Regions from separate parts of the Cytobacillus sp. QJM3NY_8 genome, predicted to be linked through region 4. Evidence: riboswitches for the same ligand, from Rfam matches in the RefSeq annotation. Region 4 holds a riboswitch; each other region holds the start of a gene.
The links. Region 4 has a riboswitch for thiamine pyrophosphate ahead of tenI (thiazole tautomerase TenI). Riboswitches for the same ligand answer to the same signal wherever they lie in the genome.
Positions count from the first base shown of each region.

Region 1: linked by a shared signal. The riboswitch ahead of thiT (energy-coupled thiamine transporter ThiT) and the one ahead of tenI (thiazole tautomerase TenI) in region 4 are both predicted to bind thiamine pyrophosphate.
Region 2: linked by a shared signal. The riboswitch ahead of AC0VZ9_RS08525 (ABC transporter substrate-binding protein) and the one ahead of tenI (thiazole tautomerase TenI) in region 4 are both predicted to bind thiamine pyrophosphate.
Region 3: linked by a shared signal. The riboswitch ahead of AC0VZ9_RS06975 (YkoF family thiamine/hydroxymethylpyrimidine-binding protein) and the one ahead of tenI (thiazole tautomerase TenI) in region 4 are both predicted to bind thiamine pyrophosphate.

Region 1 covers NZ_CM149681.1:2,607,363-2,610,571, reverse strand. The annotation lists gene AC0VZ9_RS13575 (MATE family efflux transporter) at 1-1,200, shown strand, start outside; TPP riboswitch at 1,252-1,354, shown strand; gene thiT (energy-coupled thiamine transporter ThiT) at 1,421-2,020, shown strand; gene AC0VZ9_RS13565 (hypothetical protein) at 2,120-2,389, shown strand; gene AC0VZ9_RS13560 (hypothetical protein) at 2,509-2,748, shown strand; gene qoxD (cytochrome aa3 quinol oxidase subunit IV) at 2,824-3,129, opposite strand; gene qoxC (cytochrome aa3 quinol oxidase subunit III) at 3,130-3,209, opposite strand, start outside.
Region 2 covers NZ_CM149681.1:1,615,576-1,618,784, forward strand. The annotation lists gene AC0VZ9_RS08515 (ABC transporter permease) at 1-404, opposite strand, end outside; gene AC0VZ9_RS08520 (thiamine-binding protein) at 401-694, opposite strand; gene AC0VZ9_RS08525 (ABC transporter substrate-binding protein) at 708-1,712, opposite strand; TPP riboswitch at 1,821-1,929, opposite strand; gene AC0VZ9_RS08530 (YkvA family protein) at 2,003-2,419, opposite strand; gene AC0VZ9_RS08535 (NAD-dependent deacylase) at 2,566-3,209, shown strand, end outside.
Region 3 covers NZ_CM149681.1:1,309,681-1,312,889, reverse strand. The annotation lists gene AC0VZ9_RS06980 (Cof-type HAD-IIB family hydrolase) at 1-855, opposite strand, end outside; TPP riboswitch at 1,085-1,186, shown strand; gene AC0VZ9_RS06975 (YkoF family thiamine/hydroxymethylpyrimidine-binding protein) at 1,275-1,880, shown strand; gene AC0VZ9_RS06970 (ECF transporter S component) at 1,882-2,478, shown strand; gene AC0VZ9_RS06965 (ABC transporter ATP-binding protein) at 2,462-3,209, shown strand, end outside.
Region 4 covers NZ_CM149681.1:496,710-499,918, forward strand. The annotation lists gene thiC (phosphomethylpyrimidine synthase ThiC) at 8-1,792, shown strand; TPP riboswitch at 1,822-1,927, shown strand; gene tenI (thiazole tautomerase TenI) at 2,015-2,626, shown strand; gene thiO (glycine oxidase ThiO) at 2,623-3,209, shown strand, end outside.

The sequences.
Region 1 (3,209 bases), 2.1 Mb from region 4:
GCATTGGGAGCTGTGGCGGTGTCCGGCACTGTAATCTTTACAGTTCTTTCTTTTATCATTGGAATAAACAATGCGGCGTTAACGATTTTATCCCAGCAAAAGGGTGGGGATCATGAAGAGGGGCTGAAACAATATTTGAATGCCTTTACCGTCATTCAGACAATTATGTCAGTTGCTCTTGGAATAGCCGGATTCCTGTTTGCAGAAAGAATTTTGGCCATAATGGGCACACCTGCAGGAATGGCTGAAGGTGCAGCATCCTATTTGCAGATTAACTTCATTGGTATTCTGTTTTTATTTGGATACAATTTTATAGGAACCGTACTCAGGGCGCTCGGAGACAGCAAGAGTCCACTGTACTTTGTCCTGATAGCAGTCGTATTAAATGCAATCCTGGACCCTCTTTTTATATCTGTATTCCAGCTTGGTATTGATGGGGCAGCTTGTGCTACGATCCTTTCACAGGGGTTCGCATTTATGATCGGAATGATATTCATACTCCGCAAAAAGCTGGCGCCGTTCACTATTCCTTCTTGGCCGCATAAAGAGGAAGCGGCATTAATTTTCAAGCTCGGCATCCCTTCTGGACTTCAAATGACCGTTATATCGGCTGGTGTTATGGCTATTATGTCTGTCGTCACCTCTTTTGGCGATGACGTGGTTGCGGGATTTGGTGCAGCTCAGCGTATTGACAGCATCATTATGCTTCCTGCGATGGCATTGGGGACTGCAGTCAACAGTATGGCCGGTCAAAATATAGGGAGAAATCAATGGGAACGGGTTCATCAAATCGCCTTGTACGGAGTCATTTACAATCTTGGAATCATGTTTATCATCGCTTTTGGTACGGTCCTATTTGCAGAACACGGGGTGCGCCTGTTTATACAGGATAAAGAATCAGTTCAGTATGGCACTGACTATTTAAAGATCATTGCCTTTTTTTATCCGCTCCTGGGCATTAATTTTATATTGAATGGTGTGGTAAGAGCTTCCGGTGCGATGTTTCAAGTGCTCATACTGAATATCATTTCATTCTGGATCCTGCGCTATCCTTTAACATTCCTATTTTCAAAGTTTATGGGTGATAAAGGAATTGCTGCAGGCATGGGGATAAGCTTTGCTATAAGCAGTGTCATCGCCTTTATGTATTACCGTATCGGAAAGTGGGATAAACAGGCTATATTTGGAGAGGGAAAATAATCCTTTTCACTTTCATTTATTTCATTTATACTAAAATTGGATAATACAATAACGTGCCACAAGGGGAGCATTCTGCTGAGAGTGAATAGTTCGCTGTTCTGACCCTTTGAACCTGTTAGATAATGCTAGCGCAGGAATGTGGAATAAAAGGCGGAAGGGGTTTTTCTGCCTGCTTGTTCTCCCTTGGGGTATCGTCATACGATTATAGGGGGATTTTTTTATGAAAAAATTAAGCCTGACGGCGATGATTGAAGCTTCATTTTTTGCAGCATTTGCTATTATTTTGGATTTCCTTCCATCTATTAAGCTGTCGCCTTCCATTTCGATTTCTGCTGCGATGATTCCCATATTCATTTTGGCATTCAGATGGGGCTTTAAAGTCAGCTTCATTGCCGGTCTATTATGGGGAATATTGCAGATTGCCATGGGTGATGCCTGGATTGCGACTCCGCTTCAGGCATTTATTGAGTACTTTGTGGCATTTGCCTGTATCGGTTTTGCCGGTTTGTTTTTCCGACCAATTCAAAATCAGCTGCGCAGCGGAAACAAGAAAAAGGCATTGGGCTGGGTTGTTTTAGCTGTGTTTGCCGGAAGCCTTGCCCGGTATTTCTGGCATTTCATAGCAGGTGTCCTTTTCTTTGGGAGCTATGCGCCGGAAGGGATGTCACCGGTTCTCTTTTCCTTCCTGGCAAACGGTGCAACCATGCTCGGAGCAGCTATTCTCTGCTCGATTTTAGCAGTATTAATTATATCTTCAGCTCCAAGATTGATCATAAGAAAAACGGATGAAGTTATTCAATCACAAAAACGCGCTTCCTAATATAATCAGCCTCTTTGGAAATTTCCAAAGAGGTTTTTTCTTATTTTAGGAAACTGCTCCTGAAAAATGGGTATATTACTCAAAAAGGGGAGTGATTGTTTGTCAAACACATTGCAGGGCAATATTATTACAGGTGTATATGATGCAGAAACCAGTGCCTTTGAGATCCAGAAGGTTAAAAATTTCAGCACCCAGTCTGTCCTTAACAAAAATCAATGTGAAAATTTGTATAACTATTTATCCCTTCATGAAGAGGATGAGGGAGGACAGATTATTACACTTTACGATCAAATGCCATTAATGCTGACCAGGCAGGAAATAGGCAATTTAAAGAAAGATTTGGAGAACATTAAAAAGCTATATCAGTAGAAAATTGCTTTGCACCTTTGCAAAGCTTTTTTTGCATAAATAAATTTGACAATTTTGTGACAAAAAGTTTGACAAATTTGTGAACATAGTTAGAATATTAAATAAAAGGGGATGAAAATATGACTTTAAAACAGCAAAAGGTGCTGCATTTTTTTAGAAATGTTACTGCGGCCGGTATTCTTTTAGGGTTAATTGTCTTTATTTCAAGCTTTTTTGTAAGCGGTCTCACGGGTGAGTATGTTTTATCAATCGGTTTAAGCATTATGGTATCATCCATGCTAATTTTTGGATTCGGATTTTTTATTAATGTGATGGAAGAAATGACAAAGGGCAGCAAGGGAATCAGACAATACAAATAAAACCGGCCTCCAAAAGGGAGACCGGTTTTATTATCTGGCTCATGGGATGGACAAGGCGATTCCGCTTTTCTTGAATTAATGAGCCGCGTGCCCAGAAGTGAGAACCCAAATAGAACCTACTACAATTACAATAACCATAAATACGGCATAAATCATATTAACTAAGTTCGTTTTGCCGTCTTCTCCTTCTCTTAAGTGCATGAACATGAACAGCTGCATGCCTGCCTGAATGACAGCCAGCGAGCCGATGATCCACATGATCACTTTAAAAGAGAGGTTCGTTTTTAGGGCAATACCTGCTGCTGCAAATGTCAGCACAAGGGAAACAACAAATCCAATGACATGGCTTATAGGGAAGCTTTTTGATTGATGATGTTCCATTTAAGCCACCAGTCCTTTCAAATACACGAATGTGAAAATAAAGATCCAGACCACATCAAGGAAGTGCCAGTAAAGGCCGA
Region 2 (3,209 bases), 1.1 Mb from region 4:
GTAATGGGGAAGAAGCAAACCAGCGTGATGACAATCAGCTTTGGAAGTATCCCGAAACCAAACCAAACAACCAGCAAAGGAGCCAGAACAATTATAGGCACATTTTGTGAAAGTATGAGGAGAGGGTAAACCGACTCCCTTATAAAAGGCAATAAGTGCAGTATAACGGCTGTGATTAAACCTATGACGGTGCCAATGGCAAATCCCAATAGGGAAAGCATGACTGTCGATTGAAGGTGGTGGCTGAAGCCCTCCCAGCCCGAAATCGCTTCCAGAACGATTTCTGTTGGCGGAGGCAGGAGCCATGCAGGGACTTCTGCCAGATTTACTGCCATTTCCCAAGCAATGAATAAAAGAAGGAGAACCGCAGCCGGCCTCCATCCTTTTCTGAACAAATTTATCATGGACGATATTTCTCCGTTAAATCAATCATTTCAATACCGTCCGGCTGATATAGAACCTTTACCTGTGAGATTACATTGCTGCTTCCTCTTTCAATCATTTTTCTGTTCATATCAGCTATGATTTTCAATAAATGGTCTAAATCGCCTTCCATCGTTGTTTCGAGGGGATGCACTTCGTACTTAACACCGGATTGCTGAATGACACTAATTGCTTCATCAACGTAAGGTATAACATTTTCCCCATCTTTTGTTTTCGGTATGATCTGAATGCTTACAAGTGCGTTTGCCATATTTGAACTCTCCTTATTCCGGCAGGAAGTCATTAGTAAATGCTTTGCCTGCATCTAATTCTTTATCTAAAAGACCATTTTCATGCATCCAGTCTGCATAGTTTTCCCAGACTTCAAGCTTTTGTTCACCCCATCTTGAAGCATCATCCTGATAGCGGGGGGATAGCCATTCCTGGCTTTTTTTGACCAATTCGCTGTCCAGATCCGGAGCATTCTTTAACAAAAAATCTGCTGCTTCGCCAGGTTGATCGATTGCAAATTCATATCCCCTTGCTGCTGCTTTTACAAATGCTTTGACAGTATCCGGATCATCTGCAATCATTTTTTCGCTGGTTGCGAGAACGGGCGTGTAGTAATCCAGTTTTTCTGAGTAGTCGGTAAGGTAGACCATATTAATCTTTTCCCCCCGAAGTTCTGCTTCTACACCTGTCCATCCATAATAAATCCATGCGAAGTCTATATCTCTTTTAACAGCTGTAAAAAAGTCAGCATCCCCCATATTAACAATTGAGACCTTATCAATATTAGCGTTTTCCTTCTTCATTAGGGAGTCTATTACCGATTTTTCTACAGGTGCCCCCCAGCCGCCATAAGTTTTTCCTTCAAAGTCTTTCGGCGATTTAATGTTTTTTTCGGCAGGGGATGCAAAACCGGAAGTATTATGCTGAATAACAGCTGCTATCGATACAAGGGGAACGCCCTGTACACGTGCTTCCGTGATGCTTTCCTGATAGCTGACACCAAAATCAGCCTTGCCTGATGCAGTCAATTGATCTGCACCTGCTTCACCTGGCATTATAATTTCTACATCGAGCCCTTCTTCTTTAAAATATCCTTTGTCCTTTGCGGCATATAAGCCGGTATGATTGGTATTAGGTGTCCAATCCAGTACAACAGTAACTTTTTTCAAATCTTGTTTGCTGTCTGAATCTTCGCTTCCAGTCTGATTATCCGGTCCATTGCCGGCACAGCCTGAAAGAAGCAGCAGCGAACAGATAGCGGCAATCCACTTTTTCATAAGTACTCCTCCTAAAAAACGTTATGTAATAAGGAAAGTTAATGATAGTCTGCCCTGTAAAATAAAAACGCCCCGGTATAAACCAGGGCGCATATAAAAAACATTTAGTATGTTTAAGAATATGTTCCCTACGCTGGTATGAGCCAGATCAGGTTCAAAGGGTCAGCATCTTAATGATGAAGTCTCAACCGGCATACCGGTTCCCCTACATTTCTTGCTATTTAATTTTGACAGCATAAATACTTTCCATCATTATTATAGCAAATAATATTAAAATGCACAGAAAATAATTATTTCATTCCAATCGTCCTGCTCTCTTTCCAAATTCTGAATTTTTCAAGTTCACCTGTAATTTGGCTAACGGCAAAACCAAGGACTGCTACATCATCTAAGATTCCCATTCCTATTAAAAAGTCAGGAACAAGGTCTATTGGGGAAACAAAGTATAGTATGGAAGCAATAATAAAGATAATCGATTTTTTTGAAATAATATGCCGGTAATCGCCTTTAGACCATGACTTTACTAAATCGATCAGAAGCTGAAACTTTTCCCATATATCACTTAATGAAGATTGGTTTTTATCTGCTTTAAGTGTAGCCTTTCTTAAAAGTCCTTTTGTTTTTTCAGGATCGTCCGCATAACGTTTAGCCCTGGATGAAAATTTTTTATAGCCGTCCTTATAAACTTTGGTTTCTATTTCAGGCATAGCTATCACTCCTATATTGATAATTCGCATAAACAGTTATAATCTAGTATTTACCGCATACCTGACATGACATAAACATTTCATTGGGAGAAATAAATGGAAATCAAATTTAACCTGTGACAAAACCTTATTGGGAGCTGATATCTATGCTTGAGAAATGGCTGAAAGAATCAAATTATACAGTAATATTGACTGGAGCAGGAATGTCGACAGAAAGCGGACTGCCTGATTTCAGGTCTGCCAATAATGGATTATGGAATGGGAAAGATCCTGGGAAAATAGCCAGTACAAAAGCATTGAATGAAAATGTGAACGAATTTATAGAATTTTATCGGCACAGGGTAATCGGGCTTAAGGAGTGTAATCCCCATCAAGGGCACTATATTCTTGCAGATTGGGAAAAGAGAGGTATTATTAAGAGCATTATTACCCAGAACGTGGATGGATTTCATGGACTCGCGGGAAGTGAAAAAATATCAGAGCTCCATGGAAATCTGCAGACACTCCATTGCCAGAAATGTAAAAAAGAGTTCCCGAGCGAGGGGTATTTGCATGGTCAATTCCAATGCCGTTGCGGGGGTGTGCTCCGTCCTTCAGTGGTTCTGTTTGGGGAAATGCTCCCTGAGGAGGCCTTAGATTTCGCAGCAGATGAAACAGAAAAAGCAGAACTTTTTATTGTTCTGGGATCATCCTTGACTGTAACACCTGCAAATCAGTTTCCGCTGATAGCCAAACAAAAAGGAGCAAAACTTGTGATTATTAATATGGAACCTACGGATTTCGATATTTA
Region 3 (3,209 bases), 810 kb from region 4:
ATTCATTTTCTTCAGGAAATCAATTGGATGCTGTTTGCGGAAATGTTCTTTGACCATGTAGCTTACACCGTTCTGGTCATTGGATCGTGTCAGCCAGTCTGCTGCTTTTTTGACTTCGGCAGGTGCATTACCCATAGCCACACCGAGGCCGGCGGCTTCAATCATTTCCAGATCATCCTCCGAGTCGCCTATAACGACCATTTGGTTTCGGGAAATTCCGAGATGTTCACATAAATAGAGCAAACCATTCAGCTTTGAAACTCCGGCAGGTACAATATCCATCCGCAGATCACTTAACTTAATGACTTCTACATTTTCAAACATGCCCCTAATGGCTGCCTGGACATCCTCAAGGTCGTCTTTATCTTCAAAATACACTTCAATTTTTGGCGGTGTGACCGGCTCATCTAAAATGGTATCACTTAATGAATCCACAAATTGCTGCGAGTAAAAAATGGGATCGCCGGTTGTAAAAACAGTTTTAGCAAGCATATTGGTATTGAGCTTGGTTTTGTTGGCAAGGGAATATTTTTCGTGCACCAGCCTGATTTGACAGGTAAAGCCTTCAAGCAGGCGCACGATTTCAAACGTTTCATCTTCCTGTATCCTTTTTACAAATATCGGCTTTTCCTGAGAAGCTGCAATATAAGCTCCCCTGTGTGTGACCAGCAAGGAATTGATTTTCAATGCTTTGGCCGCTTTTTTCGCGGATGGAAAGCTTCTGGATGTGACAAGTGTTACATAAATTCCTTTTTGCTGCACATATTCAATCGCTTCTTTTGTTGATTTATGAAGTCTTCCATTTGATTGGAGTAGTGTTCCGTCAATATTTAAAGCAAGCATTCTATATATCATCCAATTTGCCCCCTATTCTCGGTGTAAAATTGTCCTATTACACTTTTATGAAGGGAAGGATTGGATTAGAACATGACATGGACAATGCAGAAATTTTTTCATAGCTTATCTGTGTTATTGAAGGCGTTTATCTGTTTTCATTGATCATTTGATTTAAAGAATTGTAAATTAGTCATTTACAATTTGGATGCTCCGTATTAAGATGGAGTCAATAAAAACTGCATATCTTATTTTGCACTAGGGGAGCTTTTTGGCTGAGAAGAACAATCCGTTCTGACTCTTATCACCCGATCTGGATAATACCAGCGTGGGGAAGTGCAGGTGAACGGCTATCATTTCTAGTGTATTGATATCATTCAACTGCATTTCCTTTTGGGAATGCAGTTTTTTAATTTTATATAAACCAGGAGGATGGCAAAATGCAGGAAAATTTCTTATGCGGAACCAGCGAGATTACAGGGTGCAGGTTTTCGATTTATCCAATGACTGACAGGTTTGTGGATGTTATTTTATCTGCTCTAAAAGAAGTGGATACAAGCAAGGTATGGATGGAAACAGATGATGTGAGCACTTGTGTGCGCGGCAGGTCCATTCATGTTTTTGATGTAGTCAAAGCGATTTATCTTGAAGCTGCTAAGCATGGTGATCATGTAGTATTTAACGGCACATTTTCAAATGGATGCCCTGGCGATACTGCCGGAGATGCTTATCTTGCTGAAAATGAAGAGAAGGCGAATGAAAAAAAATCTGCTGGAATCAGCCAGGAAGTCGCTGTCCAGTTCGCACTTTATCCGATGGGGATTCCTGGATACATGAACGTCATTATGAACCAAGTCGAGCTCGCAAAGGCACAGGGAACGTTTACTGAAGGAGTGCATTATGCTTCAAGATTAGATGGGAATGCACACGATGTTTTTAAAACGCTGGAAGATGCTTTCGAAAGCTGTAAGAAAAGCGATTCCACTCATATTGTCATGACGGTTAATATGTCTGCAAACAGTCCTTCCAAGAAGGGGGCTGTGTAAAATGCTCGAAAAATGGAAGCTTCGTGAGGTCATTGTCCTATCTGTACTCGCTGTTGTGTTTGCAGTTGTATACCTGGTGTTCATGCAATTTGGCAACGTGTTATATGGGATGTTTGGCTTAATTGGCTATGATCTGATTTTTGGCATTTGGTTTATTGTTTCAATCATCGCAGCGTACATAATCAGAAAACCCGGAGCAGCCTTTTTATCGGAAACCATCGCAGCGGCCATTGAAGTCATGATTGGCAATGCAGTAGGCCCTCGCCTGATTCTTTCAGGCATGATTCAGGGGATTGGAGCAGAAGCTGTTTTTGCGGCAACTAAATGGAACAATTACCGGACATGGGTTTTAATTGCTGCCGGCATGGGTTCTTCTGTTACAAGCTTTATTTGGGGCTATTTCATTTCCGGCTACGCAGCCCTCTCACCCGGTTATGTAACTGCCATGTTTTTTGTGAGACTGGTTAGCGGTGCTTTGCTCGCTGGATTGCTGGGGAAATGGCTGAGTAAGAGTCTTGCTAAAACTGGGGCATTAAACAGCTTCCCTATCGGAAAAGAGCTGAGAAGGGAAAAATCACAAAATGGCATTTCAGCATAACCAGCCTTTATTAATAACAGAAAAGCTGTCCTTCCGGCATGAAGATGTGAAGAATCCTGTTTTTAAGAATGTGAATTTCAGCCTTAATTCAGGGGAAGCTGTTCTATTATTGGGACCCAGCGGCTGCGGAAAAAGCACGCTTGCTTTCTGCTTAAATAAATTGTATCCGGAAGCCGTTGATGGCGACTTGGATGGCACCATTTCCTTCAAAGAAAAGATACTGGATGAATTCCCGCCAGGTGAAATTAATCAGCACATTGGCATTGTGTTTCAGGATCCTGAAAGCCAGTTTTGCATGACAACAGTTGAAGAGGAGCTGGCATTCGGCCTTGAGAATATGAAAACACCTCCTGCAGAAATTGAGAACAAGATTGATGAAGCACTGGAACTTGTTCATCTTCTGCCATTTAAGCACGCCTTAATCCACACCCTTTCGGGGGGACAAAAGCAAAAACTTGCACTTGCATGTGTATTGTCATTAAAACCGGATATCCTGATTTTGGATGAACCGACAGCAAATCTTGACCCGGCTTCAAGCTATGAACTTACCCGTATCATCAAAGAGCTAAAAGAGGAGCAATCCTTTGCCCTTCTAATCATTGAGCACAAGCTGGATGATTGGATTGATTTGACCGACCGCTGTGTGGTGCTAAACCGGGAAGGCGAAATTTTATTTAATGGAAGCACTGCAGACTGCTTTAATAAATATGCAGAAGAACTACTGCTTGAGG
Region 4 (3,209 bases):
ATGATCAATGACGGCAAGTTCATTAAATCAAAAGAGCATTTCCATTATGTCGTGCTTTACTGGCAGCAAAAAAGTCTATGTGGAGGGATCCAGGCCTGATATAAAGGTTCCAATGCGTGAGATAGAGTTAAGTCCCACTTCCGGAACTTTTGGAGAGGAAATCAATGAGCCGGTTCGAGTATATGATACGAGCGGACCTTATACGGATCCTCAATATACGGCAGATCTAAAAAAAGGGCTTCCTGCTCTGAGAAGCCGGTGGATTCATGAACGCGGGGATGTTGAAGAGTATGATGGGCGGAAAATAAAGCCCGAGGATAATGGGTACCGCGATGAACATGATCCGCGTGCTAATCATAAAGTTTTTCCTGGCTTATCCCGCAAGCCATTGAGAGCAAAAAAAGGAAAGAATGTTACCCAGCTTCACTATGCAAAAAAGGGGATCATTACTCCTGAGATGGAGTATATAGCCATTCGGGAAAATATGGATCCGGAATTTGTGCGGTCTGAAGTAGCAAGAGGGCGGGCAATCATTCCTTCCAATATCAATCATCCTGAGACAGAGCCGATGATCATCGGAAGGAATTTCCACGTAAAAATTAATGCGAACATTGGAAATTCTGCTGTTTCATCCTCTATTGAGGAAGAGGTAGAAAAAATGACCTGGGCTACTCGATGGGGAGCAGACACGATCATGGATCTATCTACAGGCAAAAATATTCATACCACACGTGAATGGATTATCAGGAACTCTGCCGTTCCGGTCGGCACCGTTCCCATTTATCAGGCACTTGAAAAGGTTAATGGCATTGCCGAGGATCTTACGTGGGAAGTTTACAGAGATACCTTAATCGAACAAGCTGAGCAGGGGGTTGACTACTTTACCATTCATGCAGGTGTCCTTTTGAGGTATGTTCCGCTGTCGGCAAAACGCTTAACCGGAATTGTATCGAGGGGCGGATCCATTATGGCCCAATGGTGTTTGCATCATCATAAAGAAAACTTTTTATATACACATTTTGAAGAAATCTGCGAGATCATGAAAGCCTATGATGTGGCCTTCTCACTCGGGGATGGGCTGCGCCCGGGATCGATTGCAGATGCCAATGACGAGGCTCAATTTGCAGAGCTCGAGACACTTGGGGAGTTGACGAAAATTGCATGGGAACACGATGTACAGGTAATGGTGGAGGGACCTGGCCATGTTCCAATGCATTTAATTAAAGAGAATATGGATAAACAATTGGAGATCTGCAAGGAAGCGCCATTTTATACACTTGGGCCCCTAACAACAGATATAGCTCCAGGATATGACCACATTACCTCTGCAATCGGGGCTGCCATGATAGGCTGGTATGGTACGGCAATGCTTTGCTATGTTACTCCTAAAGAACATTTGGGTTTGCCAAATAGAGATGATGTACGCGAGGGTGTCATTACTTATAAAATTGCAGCGCATGCTGCAGATCTGGCAAAGGGCCACCCGGGAGCACAAAAAAGAGATGATGCCCTGTCAAAAGCCCGGTTTGAATTCCGCTGGAGGGATCAATTCAATCTGTCGCTTGATCCTGAACGCGCATTGGAATACCATGATGAGACATTGCCGGCTGAAGGGGCTAAAACAGCTCACTTCTGTTCCATGTGCGGGCCAAAATTCTGCAGCATGAGAATTTCGCAGGATATCCGGAATTATGCAAAAGAGAATAAGCTTGACACGGACGAAGCGATACAGAAGGGCTTGGAAGAAAAAGCTGAGGAATTTAAAAAAACCGGGGGAAGTATTTATCAGTAAAAATAGTATTTTAGTAATTTAATAGTAATTATATCTGCTGGGGGTGCCGTTTGCAGGCTGAGATTAAAGCAAAAGCTTTAAAACCCTTGGAACCTGATCTGGCATACCAGCGTAGGGAAGTGGAGTATCGGGGCTATATTCATAAGCCCCGTACAGCCACTTTCTATTTAGAAGGTGGTTTTTAATTTGCTAAAAGCATAAAAAAACAGGGGAGTTATCGCTATGAGGAAACAGCTGCATGTTATATCAGATGGAAAGCTATCTCTAGAGGCTTTTGCTGAGATAGCAGGTGAAGTGGAACCCTTTGCAGACAGGTTCCACTTGAGGGAAAAGCATCGAACCTCAAGGGAGCTATATGAAGGAGTTAAGCTGCTTTGTAATGAGGGAATCCCCATTCATAAAATTGTTATAAATGATCGGGTGGATGTTGCATGGGCATGTAAAACAGGTGTCCATCTTGCTTTTCACAGCCTTCCAGTCCGTGTTGTCAAAACGCATTTTCTAGATATGCCCATCGGATGTTCCGTACATTCTCCTGAAGAAGCAGAAGAGGCTGCAAAACAGGGGGCTGATTATATCCTGTTTGGGCACATATTTGAAACCGACTCCAAGAAGGGAATCCCGCCAAGGGGCACTGGGTCACTGGAGGCTCTTAAAAAGGCAGTAGAAATTCCGGTAATGGCAATTGGAGGCATTAAACCAGAGAAAGTCCCTGAGGTCTTGGAGGCGGGGGCAGATGGCATTGCTGTAATGTCAGGGATTTTGCAGGCAAAGGACCCTGCAGAGGCAGCGAAGCTCTTTTCAAAAAAGTTAAATGAGGAGGGGGAAAAATGAGGAAAATTTATGACGCCGTTATAGTTGGCGGTGGCATTAACGGAAGCTCCATTGCTTTTCAATTGGCTAAAAGAGGGTATAAAGTGGCCGTTTTGGATAAGGGTAAAATAGCCGGCAAGGCTTCCGGAGCGGCAGCTGGAATTTTAGGAGCCCAAACGGAACTGGCAGAAGACGGCCCGCTATTTCAGCTGGCATGCAAAAGCCGCTCCATGTACCGGATCCTGATTCCTGAACTGGAAGATTTATCACAAGTGCATATTGGCTATCAAAATAAGGGTGTATATAAAGTGGCGGCTAATAAAGAGGAGGAGCAGACATTAAAAAGATTGATAGAAAGCCAGCAAAAAGCGGGTGAGCAGGCCGAATGGTTTTCGATTGATGACCTGATTAAACGTGAGCCATCCGTATCAAACAAATTGCTGGGTGCCATGTATATACCGAATGACGGACAGGTTCAGGCATATGAATTGTCCCTTGCCTTTGCAAAAGCTTCAATGGCCCTCGGTGCAGAAATTTATGAGTATACACACGTATCAGATTTTATTTTAAAAGATGAAAAGGTTCATGGGGTCAAAACCAGCCA